DNA from 3 places in the Massilia sp. BKSP1R2A-1 genome. Region 3 is predicted to be linked to each of the others. Evidence: predicted binding sites of a transcription regulator. Region 3 holds the regulator's gene; each other region holds the start of a gene.

Region 1 (4,202 bases), on a different contig from region 3:
ATCCCATCGATGAACAACCCGTTTCGCTACGAGCAGGCGTTTGCGCGCAATATCGGCTGGCTCACCCCGGAAGAACAGCAAGTCTTGCGCGGCAAACGCGTCGCCATTGCCGGCATCGGCGGCGTCGGCGGCGTCCATTTATTGACACTGGTGCGCCTCGGCGTCTCGAAATTCAATATCGCCGATTTCGATACCTTCGACATACCGAACTTCAACCGCCAGGTCGGCGCAATGATGTCGACGCTCGGCCAGCCGAAGGCCGAGGTACTGGCCCGCATGGCGCGCGACATCAATCCTGAGGTCGATATCCGGGTTTTCCCGGATGGCGTCGATGAACGGAACCTGGACGCCTTCCTGGGCGACGCAAACCTGTATGTCGACGGCCTCGATTTCTTCGCCTTCGATGCGCGCCGCCACACCTTCGCGCGCTGCGCGCAACTGGGCGTGCCGGCCACCACCGCCGCGCCGCTGGGCATGGGGGCCGCCCTGCTGAACTTCATGCCGGGGAAGATGACCTTCGAAGAATACTTCCAGTGGGGCGACCTGCCGGACATCGACAAGGCGATCCGCTTCGCGATCGGTCTTGCGCCGGCCGGCTTGCACCGCTCCTATCTGGTGGTGCCGGAGTCGGTGAATTTCGACGAGCAGCGTGGCCCGTCCACCTTCATGGCCTGCCAGCTTTGCGCCGGCATCATCGGCACCGAGGCGCTGAAGATCCTCCTCGGCCGCGGAGAGGTACTGGCTGCGCCTCACGGCATGCAATTCGACGCCTATCGCAACAAGCTCAAGCGAACCTGGCGTCCCGGCGGCAACCGCCATCCGATCCAGCGGCTGGCAATCGCCATCGGCAAACGCCAGTTCGCCAGCAAGTTCAAATAAACGAGGATCGCAAAAAAAAATCCACTGAAATACAGTGGATTTTTTTTCGAGGATCCGGCGAACCGGATCCTGGCATGCGGGATTACTTGGCTTGCTTGCGGCGACGTGCGGCGCCCAGACCCAGCAGGCCCAGACCCAGCAGGCCGACCGATGCCGGCTCCGGCACTTCGTTACCGAAGACCACGTCCAGCGAGCCGTTGATCGACTGGGTGCCGGTCGGGGTGAAGCGGTTCAGCTGACCCGACTGGAACGACAGGTTGTAGAACGGGCTCGGGTCGACGAAGAAGTTCATGCCGGCTGCGGTCAGTTCGAAGCTGGTGGTCGAACCGAAGCTGCCGCAGTTGATGCCCTGGCCGGAGCCGCCCGAGCAGGTGCTCAGGGTCGGGTCCAGGTTGCCCTGGCCAGCCAGCGGATTGCCGGTCGCCAGCAGGATGTCGTCGCCGGCGTTGTTGCGGCCGTAGGCGGTTGCGCCGGTGGCAGGAGCCGTGAAGGTGGTGTTGACGTTGTCGTCGAGGTACACCGACAGGCTACCGGTGCCTTCAGCAAAACTGAAGGTCGCGCGGCCGTTCGGGCCGGTGGTGAACGTGCCCGACGCGGTGTACAGGGCGTACAGACCGTAGTCGAAGCCCAGACCGGTGGTCAGTGCCGGCAGCTCGTCCGGATCGTCCGAGCCGCTGTTGTTGATGAACTGGCCGGCGACCCAGCGCAGCGAGACCTGGAAGGTGCCGCCGGTGGCGCTGGTCGGGGTGAAGGTGGCGATTTCCGCATAGCCGCCGGTGATGCGGTCAGCGGTGAACGGAGCGGTCACGAACGGACCGGTCGGCTTCACGACGAACTGGTTGAACACGTCCGCGTGCGCGCTGGCGCCGGCAAACATCGAGATTGCGGCGATTGCCGATGCGACGACCTTCTTCGAAAACAGTGCTTTCATCTTTGATCTCCTGGTTAGTCTGAACCTTGCACGACAATACTAGCAAGGCCCGTGCCAGCACATTACCCTCCTTTAAAATCAATCACTTAGCAAGTTTTGAGAAGAATCAACAATTCAAGTGTAAAAAACGCCGACAGCCGTATGTGGCTGTCAAGAAAGAGGTTTACGCGCAACCACATTCCAGGTGTTGCCCGATTTGAACTCGGACGCGATCTCATAGCCGGCGTCGAGCATCTTGCGGCGGATGTCTTCCTCGCGGAAAGGGCTGTACAAAATGCCCTTTTTAATGCCCCAATCGTTGATCTTCTGCGCCGCCCAGCGCAGCGGGGCGAAACCGCTCGGGTAGAGCAGCACATTGGCCGCCAGCGTACCGCCTGGTTTGAGCACGCGCCGGATGTCGCGCAGCGCCCCGTCGACGGTCGGGAAGCAGTGGATCGAGTTGGCGATGTTGGCCGTGTCGAAATGGTTGTCCGGGAAAGGCAGGTCGGCCGCGTCGGCATGCTGCACCTTGACCTGCGGGTCCTTGGCAAAACGCTTCTTCGCGCCCGCCAGCATCGACGGCGCATAGTCGATGCCCACCACGTTCACCTTCGGCAGCTTGCGGCGGCGGCGCCAGTTGAGGATCATTTCCAGCAGGGTGCCGGTGCCGCAGGCCACTTCCAGGTGATCGGGACCGAAATTCGGGCCGAAGAAGCGCATCTGGGTGCCGATCGTGCTGTTGTAGGCGAAGGTGAGGATGAAGAAGCCACGTATGTCGTACCACCATGGCTCGGAGGAATAGGCTTCGGCGATTTCGTCGCGGGTCTTACCGATGGTCATGGACGGTCCTTGTTAGTGGAAATAGAGCGTGGACAACTGAAGCAGCGAATATAGGTGCTTCCTGCAGACCAGGCAAGTGATGTGGGCCAGCTCCCCCTCCGCAAGGGGGCGCGGGCTCAGCCGATACGCTTCAGACGGGCGATGATGCCGGCCTCTTCGCGCGGAGAGAAGAAATAGGGGAAAAGCGAGCGGTCGCCGACTGCGTGGTCGCCCTGCCCCGCCACCTCGGCGATACGGCGGGTGCCCAGGGCGGTATTGCCGCGGAGCAGGACCGCCGGCGCGTCGACCCGGGGGTTCGGGCGCGATTCGCATTCCACCACGAAGTCCAGCATCGCCTCATAAAAACGGCGGTGACGCGGGTTGACTTCGATGAAGATGTCGCTGCAGCCGTGCAGGTCGCGGGCATAGATGAAGGCCACATGGAACAGGGCCCCCAGCACCGCCTTGGACTTCACGCCAGGATCGATCGCCAGCTTGATAAGCTCGCATACCTTGCCGCCATTGGCGCGGTAGGGATCGATGTGGTCCTTGAATACCTGGTCACACAACAAGCCGACATCGGAGTCCAGGTTCAGGCTCAGTGTCCCAATCACCTCCCCCTTGCTGGTGGCCGTCAGCGTGATGCGGTTTGGATCTTTACCTACAGTGTGATTGCCGGTATAGCCACGCCAGGTGTACATCTTGCTGATGAGCATACTGGCCGAGTTGCGGTGTTCGTCGACGTCAGCCGCGCGGATGCCAAACACACTTTCATTGATGGCCACATCGACGATATTGGGCGAATACGACTCGCTGCCGCGGTCAGCCGTACTGCTGTGGCCGACTTCTTCTGTCACTACGGTATCGATCATCGGTATTCTCCAGGCGGATGGACAGGGCATGCCGCAGTCGGGTCTGCCTTATATCATAGCATTCGGTATTCCAGCGTATCAATAAATTAATACAGGCAACATTTCTTTCTATCATAACCACTACGCGTGTATCGTTCTACCCCCTCGGATGGTGGCAATAATCACAATGCAGTCACCATAAGGTTCTTATCAATATTACAAGCAAGTGTAAAGAATTCCGACATGTCCCAAAAAAGCTTGTCAGAGTTCAAGCCGCTTGTCCTTGATTTTTTCCTGTTGGATATCTTGATGCAGCTGGCCGATCAGTTCGGACGCGGCCGCGACGATGTGCGCCGATCCGAAACCGGCGCGCGTCATTTCCCGAAACAGGGAACGAGCCAGGATCCTGGCCACCTCTTCGGGGTTACGGTAAGACAAGCGGTCCCCATCGGCATCCGGCGCGCGCTCCTGCAACAGCGCCAGCTGCGCGAAGCGGGAATCGAGCAGGTGCCGCAACTGACTCAGCTGCAGGGATTTCCCGATGAAGGCAGCAGCCACTTCGAGCAGGCACAGCGCCGCTTCGTCGAAAGGCGCCGTCCCGCTGCCATTGGCGGCATTGATGACGCCGGCGACCCGGCCCTCGACCCGGATCGGCGCACTCATGAGGCTGGCGCCGAGCGCCGTCCCGCGTCTTGCAAGTGCGGCAAACTCGGACTGCGCGATATCGTCCACCAGCACCGCAC
Region 2 (4,202 bases), on a different contig from region 3:
GTAGTTGCGCTCGTTGCCCATGCGTTCGGGCTCGCCGCCGTTGAAGTCCTTGCGCAGGTCCGCCAGTTTCTTCTGCTCGGCGCGCAGCTCGTCGTTCAGGATCTCGCGGCGGTCGTCGTCGCGGGCGCGCTGCTGGGCGCTGTCCACGCGCGGGAAGCTGGTCGGGCTGGCGGTCGGCGCCGGGCCGGTGCTGCCGCTGGCACGCACGGCCGGGATCGGCGCCGAGGCGCGCACTGGCGCCGGCGCGCTCGAGAAGAAGCTCTCGAGCTGCTTGCAGCCCTTGCGGTTCTGGTCGGTGAATTCCACGCGGCCATGCTCGTCCACGCATTTGTAGACGGCGCCCTGCGCCTGAGCGCCATGGTGGAGCGCGAGGCCGACGGCGAGGACCGCGGCGGCGCGGAAAAAGCGGTAGAAGCTAATTGTCGTTCCCATCAGAAATCAATTTGCACAATAAACGTGCACATATTGTAGAACGGCCCGACTATACAGCAAGCATGAAAAAAGGCGGGGAAAGCCCTCGCTTTCCCCGCCTTTGTTACATAGCCTTACGCATGGTGACGCACCCGCGCAACGCTTGTGTTGACCACTTGATTACGACGAGTAGTACATGTCGAATTCGGCCGGGTGCGGGGTCATGCGCAGACGCTGCACTTCCTGCATCTTCAGGTCGATGTAGGCGTCGATCATGCTGTCGCTGAACACGCCGCCGCGGGTCAGGAACTCGCGGTCCTTGTCCAGGGCTTCCAGCGCTTCTTCCAGCGAAGCGCACACGGTCGGGATCAGCTTGTCTTCTTCCGGCGGCAGGTGGTACAGGTCCTTGGTCGCGGCTTCGCCCGGGTGGATCTTGTTCTGGATGCCGTCCAGGCCGGCCATCAGCAGCGCGGCGAAGCACAGGTAGACGTTGGCCAGCGGATCCGGGAAGCGGGTCTCGATGCGGCGGCCTTTCGGGTTCGCCACGTGCGGGATGCGGATCGAGGCCGAACGGTTGCGTGCCGAGTAGGCCAGCTTGACCGGGGCTTCGTAGCCCGGCACCAGGCGCTTGTACGAGTTGGTGCCCGGGTTGGTGATCGCGTTCAGCGCGCGTGCGTGCTTGATGATGCCGCCGATGTAGTACAGGGCGGTTTCCGACAGGCCGGCGTAGCCGTCGCCCGCGAACAGGTTCTTGCCGTCCTTCCAGATCGACTGGTGCACGTGCATGCCCGAGCCGTTATCGCCGTTCATCGGCTTCGGCATGAAGGTCGCGGTCTTGCCGTAGCTGTGGGCCACGTTCCAGATCACGTACTTCAGGTTCTGGGTCCAGTCGGCGCGCTCGACCAGGGTCGAGAACTTGGTGCCGAGTTCGTTCTGGCCGGCGCCGGCCACTTCATGGTGGTGCACTTCGACCGGGATGCCCATCGATTCGAGGATCAGCGACATTTCCGAACGCATGTCCTGGAAGCTGTCGACCGGCGGGACCGGGAAGTAGCCGCCCTTGACGGTCGGACGGTGGCCGCTGTTGCCGCCTTCGATTTCCTTGTCGGTCGACCAGGACGCTTCATCCGAATCGATCTTGACGAAGCAGCCCGACATGTCGATCTTCCAGCGGACCGAGTCGAAGATGAAGAATTCCGGTTCCGGGCCGAAGTAGGCGGTGTCGCCGATGCCCGAGGACTTCAGGTAGGCTTCGGCGCGCTTGGCGATCGAGCGCGGGTCGCGGTCGTAGCCCTTGCCGTCCGACGGTTCGATCACGTCGCACTGCATGAACAGGGTGGTCTCTTCCATGAAGGGGTCGAGATTGGCGGTGTTCGGGTCCGGCAGCAGGAGCATGTCCGAGGCTTCGATGCCCTTCCAGCCGGCGATCGACGAACCGTCGAAGGCGTGGCCCGACTCGAACTTGTCTTCGTCGAAGTGCGACACGGGGACGGTCACGTGCTGCTCCTTGCCGCGGGTGTCCGCGAAGCGCAAGTCAACGAATTTCACTTCGTTGTCTTTGATGAGTTGAATTACGTCTGCAGCCGTCTTTGCCATTCGTATCTCCTGATTGAAAAGGGGGTGCCGTCCCACATCTTCACGGAACGGCAACTTGCTCTACTTCAAAGCATGAACCGTGCCAACCCAGCGTTATGAGTAAATGCACAATGCTTCGTTGGAATTCGCTCGTGCTGGTCCTACAATCGGTGCATGGTCACTGTCACGCCGTGAATACACTCGCACCAAATGAGTGCACCACTCGGGTGCGATGCACCATCGCAGCGCAGGATACACCGAACCAAGTTGGTGCAATGCTTTTTATTCTCTAAAAATGGACCGATGCTCATGAGTACTTCCGAATCCATCCTCGCCGGCGCCCGCGGGCGCGCCCCTGGCCAGCCCTATGCCGGCGCCGTCACGCCGGAAGAAGCATTCGCCCTCCTGCAGAGCGATCCGCGCGTGAAACTGGTCGACGTGCGCACCAATGCCGAGCGCGACTGGGTCGGCAAGGTCGCCGTCCCCGAATCCCAGCACGTGGCGGTGCAATGGGCCACCTACCCCGGGGGCCAGCCGAACCCAGACTTCGCCGCCCAGCTGGACAAGGTCGCGCGCAAGGACGAGGTGCTGCTCTTCCTGTGCCGCTCGGGCGTGCGCTCGCGCCACAGCGCGCGCGTGGCGACCGAAAACGGCTTTGCGCAGTCCTACGACATCCTGGAAGGCTTCGAGGGGGATCGCGACGAGCAGGGGCATCGCAAGACGGTGGGTGGGTGGTGCAAGGCGGGCTTGCCCTGGATTGGGGCGTAGCCGGTATCGTCGATACGGCCCTGAGCTTTTGTAGGGTGGGCAAGTTTCTTGCCCACGCGTTCAGCTTACGGAAGCGCTGTGATGCGCATGCGAGAGTTGAACGCGTGGGCAAAGGATTGCCCACCCTACGGCATCACCATCAGCTGCAGGCCTGAGGCCGCGCCCGGCGCGCGGTAGACGCGCTGGGTCGCCTTCTGGAAATCCTCCGGCTTCGCTTTCGGGATGTGCACGAAGGTCTGCGGATTCAGGTCGACCAGCGGGAACCAGGAGCTCTGCACCTGCACCATGATCCGGTGGCCGCGGCGGAAGGTGTGGTTGACCTGGCCGATGTCGAAGCTGAGCGCCTCCTGCTTGCCCGGGGTGAAAGGCTCGGGCTTCTCGAAGCTGTTGCGGAACTTGCCGCGCAGCGGATTGCCGCGCACCAGCTGCTGGAAGCCGCCCATGTTCACCGACGGCGGGCCGACGTCGTTGCCCTTGCGCTCAGCTTGTGGAGTCGGGTACTCGGCCGGGTAGACGTCGATCAGCTTGACCACCCAGTCCGCATCCGTCCCGGTGGTCGAGACGACGAGTTTCGGCAGCACGGGGCCGGCAACGGTCACGTCCTGTTCCAGCACCTCGCTCTGGTAGACCAGCACGTCGGGGCGGGTGGCGGCGAAGCGCTGGTCCGAGACCATGTACTCACGCGGCACGCCGGTGGCGGCGTAGCCGATGTAGGGAACCGGTTTGCGCGGATCGGCGACGTATTCGTCGTAGCCCGTGCCGCTGCTGGCCGGCTGCTGCCAGCTCAGGGTGCCGTTCGGGCCGAAGTACAGGGTCTTCGCTTTCGCCGGCGCCGGCGGCCAGGCCGAATACGTGCGCCAGACATTGGTGCCGGTCTCGAAGGCGTTCACATTGGCCAGCGTGCGCGCGGGTTTCACGCCCTTCAGGTGCTGCTCGAAGAAGGGGAACTGGATCTCGCGGCGGTAGTACTCGCTGGTCTTGGCATCGAAGCTCACGTGGCCCAGGCGCGCGCCGTCGCTGCCGGCCCAGCCGCCGTGCACCCAGGGACCGATCACCAGGGCATTCGGCGTCTTCGGGTTGTACTTGCCGACCGCGTCGTAGATCGCGAAGGGTCCGGCCGGGTCTTCCGCGTCGAACCAGCCGCCGACCGTCAGCACGGCCGCCTTCACGTTCTTCATGTGCGGCGTGATCGCGCGCGAGCGCCAGAACTCGTCGTAGGTGTCGTGCACGATGGTGGGCTCGAGCAGCGCGCGCTGTTCGGCGCTCAGCGTCGCGAGGATGTTCGGCATCGTCAGGCGCTTGAGGAAGAAGTCGTAGGCGTCGGCCTCGCCGTACTCGAAGCTGGAGCGCGCGCGGTTCGGCAGGGTCGGGTTCTTCTGCGGCAGGAAGTTCGTGTAGAAATCGAAGTTCGCCGACAGCATGAAGGCGCCGCCGTGGTAGGAGTCGTC
Region 3 (4,202 bases):
TGGATCAGGTGATTGAGCGCGTATTCCTCGGTGAAGAAATCTTCCAGCAGCGCGCTGCCGCCCGTCGGCGCCACACGGCCGACGTCGTGGAAGAAGCGGATGTCGCCGCCTGCGCACAGGGCCTTCTCGCTGCTGCTGGTGATGACGACGGCGTCGATGCCGGCATCGGCCTGCCATTCCAGCAGGATCGCGGTGATGGCGCGCACCATGTCGAGCGACAGCGAGTTCAGGGCTTTCGGGCGGTCGAGCGTGATGACGCCGGTGCGGTTGGCGACGCGGGTCAGGACGTAATCGGTCATGGCAGCTTCTGTGGTCGAAAAATGATGCATTCTACCGAAGGCTGCCAGCAAATTCCTATCTTTACAATGCAAAAAGGGCGTCCCCTTAGACGCCCTTGCGGTGTTGCCGCGGAATGTGCGCGGCTGTGTTTACGCTGCTGCCGTGGTTTCGTCGATATCCGGCATGCGCTTGTGCGCGACGTGGTTATGGTCTTGCAGCATGGATTTGTGTTTTAAAACCTGCCTGTCCAGTCTGTCCATCAGCGTGTCGATCGCGGCGTACAGGTCTTGTGCGGCGCTGGCGACGTGGAGTTTCTTTCCCGATACCGATAAGTTGATTTCGGCTTTCTGCCTTTTTTCTTTTTCGGTGAGATTGTCGATCGCGAGGAACACGTGGGTATCGATCACGTGGTCGAAATGGCGGGTGATGCGCTCGAGCTTATTCTGAACGTATTCACGGATGGCGGGGGTGACTTCGAGATGGTGACCGCTGATTGTGAGGTTCATACACACTCCTTGGGAAGGTGCCCTGCCCGCGCCACAAGGTGAGTGTGGGCAGGTGCTTTACAGGGATTTGCGGAGGCTGACGGGCGGAATCTTGAGCGCTTCGCGGTACTTGGCGACCGTCCTGCGCGCAATGACCATACCTTGTTCCCCGAGCATCTCCGCGATCTTGCTGTCGGATAATGGGTTCCTAGGGTCTTCTGCTCCTGTCAATTGCGCGATGAGCGCGCGGATCGCCGTCGAGGAGGCTTCTCCCCCCGCTTCGGTGGCGACATGGCTTCCGAAGAAGTACTTCAGCTCAAACATGCCGTGCGGGGTCAGCATGTATTTCTGCGTGGTTACACGGGAGATTGTGCTCTCGTGTAGGCCTAGTGTATCAGCTATCTCACGCAAAACAAGAGGGCGCATGGCAACGGCGCCGTGACTGAAAAAGTTACGCTGGCGCTCCACAATTGCCTCGGCAACACGCAGGATCGTGTCGAAGCGCTGGCGCATATTCTTGATGAGCCACTTGGCTTCCTGCAACTGCGCGCCCATCTGGCTTTCGCTTTTTCCCTGCTTGAGCAGGTTGGCGTACAGGGAGTTCACGCGCAGCTTCGGCATCACGTCCGGGTTCAGCGAAACCGACCAGCCGTGCTTGGCGCGGCGGACGATCACGTCCGGCACCACGTAGTCCGACACGTTCGAGGCGAAGGCCGCGCCGGGATGCGGATTGCACTGGCGGACCACGGCCTGCACTTCGCGCAGGTCTTCGTCGTCGCAGTCGAGCGCCTTCTTCAGCTTGGTGTATTCGCGCTGGGCGAACCAGCTCAGGTAACCCTCGACGATTTTCAGGGCCAGGCGCCGCGTGACGAGCGGCACGCCCGGCATGCGGCGGATCTGGAGCGCCAGGCATTCGGCCGCGCTGCGCGCGCCCACGCCGACCGGGTCGAGGCTCTGGATCAGGGCCAGCGCGCAGCGCAGCTCGTCCATGTCGATCTCGAGTTCCTCGGGCAGGCGCGCGTGGATCTCGTCGAGCGGTTCTTCCAGGTAGCCGTTGTCGTCCAGGGCGTCGATCACCAGCTCGGCCAGGGCGCGGTCGCGCGCGCTGCAGCCGGTCAGGCGGATCTGCTCCGCCAGGTGTTCGCGCAGGGTGGTGCCGTCGGCTTCCAGTTGCGGGCGTCCGTCCTCGTCGTCGCCGCTGCGTGCGCCGCCGCCCTCGCCGCCCCAGTCGCTGTCGGCGTCGCCGCGCTCGCCCTGCTCGCCATCCTCATGTCCCTCGCCCTCGGCCTTGGCGCCGCCTTCTTCCTGGGCGGGCTGCGCGCTCGGCGCCTCGCCATTGGCAGGCGCCGTGTTGATGGCGCCGTCGGCCAGCAGGCGCACCGAGCGGTCGAGTGGATCGTCGAGACGCTCGAGCAGCGGATTGTCGTGCAGGATCTGCTCGATCTCCTGGTGCAGTTCGAGCGTGGACAGCTGCAGCAGGCGGATCGACTGCTGCAGCTGCGGCGTCAGCGCAAGGTGCTGCGAGGTGCGGAGCTGCAGGGACTGTTTCATTACATCCTGAAGTGTTCGCCGAGGTAGACGCGTCGCACGGATTCGTCGGCGATGATGTCGTCGGGACGGCCGGAAGCCAGCACGGCGCCCTGGTTGATGATGTAGGCGCGGTCGCAGATGCCGAGCGTCTCGCGCACGTTGTGGTCGGTGATCAGCACGCCGATGTTGCGCTCCTTCAGGAAGCGCACGATGCGCTGGATCTCGATCACCGCGATCGGGTCCACGCCCGCGAACGGTTCGTCGAGCAGCACGAAGCGCGGGTTGGTGGCCAGCGCGCGCGCGATCTCCACGCGGCGGCGCTCGCCGCCCGACAGCGACAGCGCCGGGTTCTCGCGCAGCTTTTCGATCTGCAGCTCGGCCAGCAGGGTGTCGAGGCGCTCGTTGATCTCGTTCTTGCCCAGGGCCTTGCCATTCTCGTCGCGCTGCAGTTCCAGCACGGCGCGGATGTTCTCTTCTACCGTGAGCTTCCGGAACACCGAGGCTTCCTGCGGCAGGTAGGACAGGCCCAGCACCGCGCGCCGGTGGATCGGCAGGCTCGTGATGTCGGTGCCGTTGATGTCGATCGAGCCGGCATCCGACGGCACCAGGCCGACGATCATGTAGAAGGACGTGGTCTTGCCGGCGCCGTTGGGGCCGAGCAGGCCGACCACCTCGCCGCAGTCGACCTGCAGCGAGACATCGCGCACCACCAGGCGCTTGCCGTAGCTCTTCTGCAGGCCCTTGACGACCAGGGTGCTGCAGCTGTCGCCGGCGGGTTTTTCCAGTACGGCGTTCATTGCTTGGCGCCCTCCGCCGGCGTCGTGCGGCGCGGCGCGATGATCAGGGTGCCGCGGCCGCCGCCGACCGTGCTCTTGCCGCTGGGGTCGTTGCGCACCTGGGCCACTTCACGGCGGTTGTCGTAGGAGATGAAGGGACCCTTGATCTCATTGGTCATGCGGCCGTTCTCCAGCTCGCGCACCTCGGCGGTGGTGAACAGCTTCACCAGCTCGGCGCGCTCGTCGTATTCGATGCGCTGGGCCTGGCCCTCGACCCACAGGTCGGGACCGCCGTCGCGCTTCTGGCGGAAGGTGGCGAGCTTGCCGTTGTTGGCGGTGAGCGTCACGCTCATATAGCCTTCCGGCGTTTCCTTCACCAGGGCGCGGTCCGACTTGAGCACCAGGGTGCCGCGGGTGAGCACGACGTTGCCGGTCAGGATGCGGGTCTGGGTGACTTCGTCGACGTCGAGCGTGTCGAAGTTGATCACGGCCTGCTTGAGCGAATCGGCGCGCTCCGCCGTGGCGGTGAGCGATGCCAGGGTGAGGAAAGTGGCAGCGAGTATTTTTTTCATGGTTTTGCTGGTCCTGTTGTAACGCGGCGCGGGCATTGAAAATCAGCGTTGCGCGCGCGGCGGATAGACGATCTGGCCGCGGCTGGCCAGGTGCAGCTTCTGGGTCGCGTTGTTCGCGACCATGCCGGTGCCGGTCACGGTGGCGGAGCCGAGCTGCATCTCGATCGGCTTGTCGGTCTTCATGATCTCTTCGTCGGGCAGCACCGTGAGCGCCTGGGTGCGCACGCGCAGCGCTTCGCTGGTCGGCGTGGCCGGACGCTGGATGTCGACGTTGCCGATCAGGTCGACGCGGTGTTCTTCATGGAAGATGCGGCCCTGCTTCGCCACCACCGTCATGCGCGGACGGCCCGGCGTCATGCCCTGCACCACCGGCGCATCGACCTCGGACACGTCGCCCAGCGGACGGTGCGTCAGGCGTTTGCCGGAAACGACATAGCTCGGCTTGCCGTCCTGCGTCATGCGCACGAAGGAGAAGTTCTCGACGATGTAGTCCGGCTCGCTGGACGGGCCGCCCAGGCGCGGGTCCTCGTCCTCGCCCTGCAAGACCTGCAGCAGCCAGA

The links. Region 3 encodes sigma-54, which starts transcription at its own class of promoters, with help from an activator protein. Its sites were predicted from a motif close to TGGCANGNAANCTGCTTT; they were not measured.
Region 1: the regulator sigma-54 is predicted to act here: its motif matches at 1,850-1,867, upstream of pepA (flocculation-associated PEP-CTERM protein PepA).
Region 2: the regulator sigma-54 is predicted to act here: its motif matches at 2,075-2,092, upstream of glnA (type I glutamate--ammonia ligase).

Annotation. Positions count from the first base shown of each region.
Region 1 covers NZ_JBOBRE010000007.1:166,600-170,801, reverse strand. Annotated here, with positions in the region: gene ACQ7JA_RS12915 (ThiF family adenylyltransferase) at 10-879, shown strand; gene pepA (flocculation-associated PEP-CTERM protein PepA) at 962-1,810, opposite strand; gene ACQ7JA_RS12905 (class I SAM-dependent methyltransferase) at 1,961-2,629, opposite strand; gene ACQ7JA_RS12900 (GNAT family N-acetyltransferase) at 2,746-3,480, opposite strand; gene ACQ7JA_RS12895 (GAF domain-containing protein) at 3,721-4,202, opposite strand, start outside.
Region 2 covers NZ_JBOBRE010000002.1:62,794-66,995, forward strand. Annotated here, with positions in the region: gene ACQ7JA_RS03600 (DUF4124 domain-containing protein) at 1-432, opposite strand, end outside; gene glnA (type I glutamate--ammonia ligase) at 592-2,007, opposite strand; gene ACQ7JA_RS03610 (rhodanese-like domain-containing protein) at 2,296-2,754, shown strand; gene ACQ7JA_RS03615 (CocE/NonD family hydrolase) at 2,880-4,202, opposite strand, start outside.
Region 3 covers NZ_JBOBRE010000011.1:87,722-91,923, forward strand. Annotated here, with positions in the region: gene ACQ7JA_RS17300 (enoyl-CoA hydratase/isomerase family protein) at 1-299, opposite strand, end outside; gene hpf (ribosome hibernation-promoting factor, HPF/YfiA family) at 429-785, opposite strand; gene ACQ7JA_RS17310 (RNA polymerase factor sigma-54) at 843-2,315, opposite strand; gene lptB (LPS export ABC transporter ATP-binding protein) at 2,315-3,091, opposite strand; gene lptA (lipopolysaccharide transport periplasmic protein LptA) at 3,088-3,642, opposite strand; gene lptC (LPS export ABC transporter periplasmic protein LptC) at 3,685-4,202, opposite strand, start outside.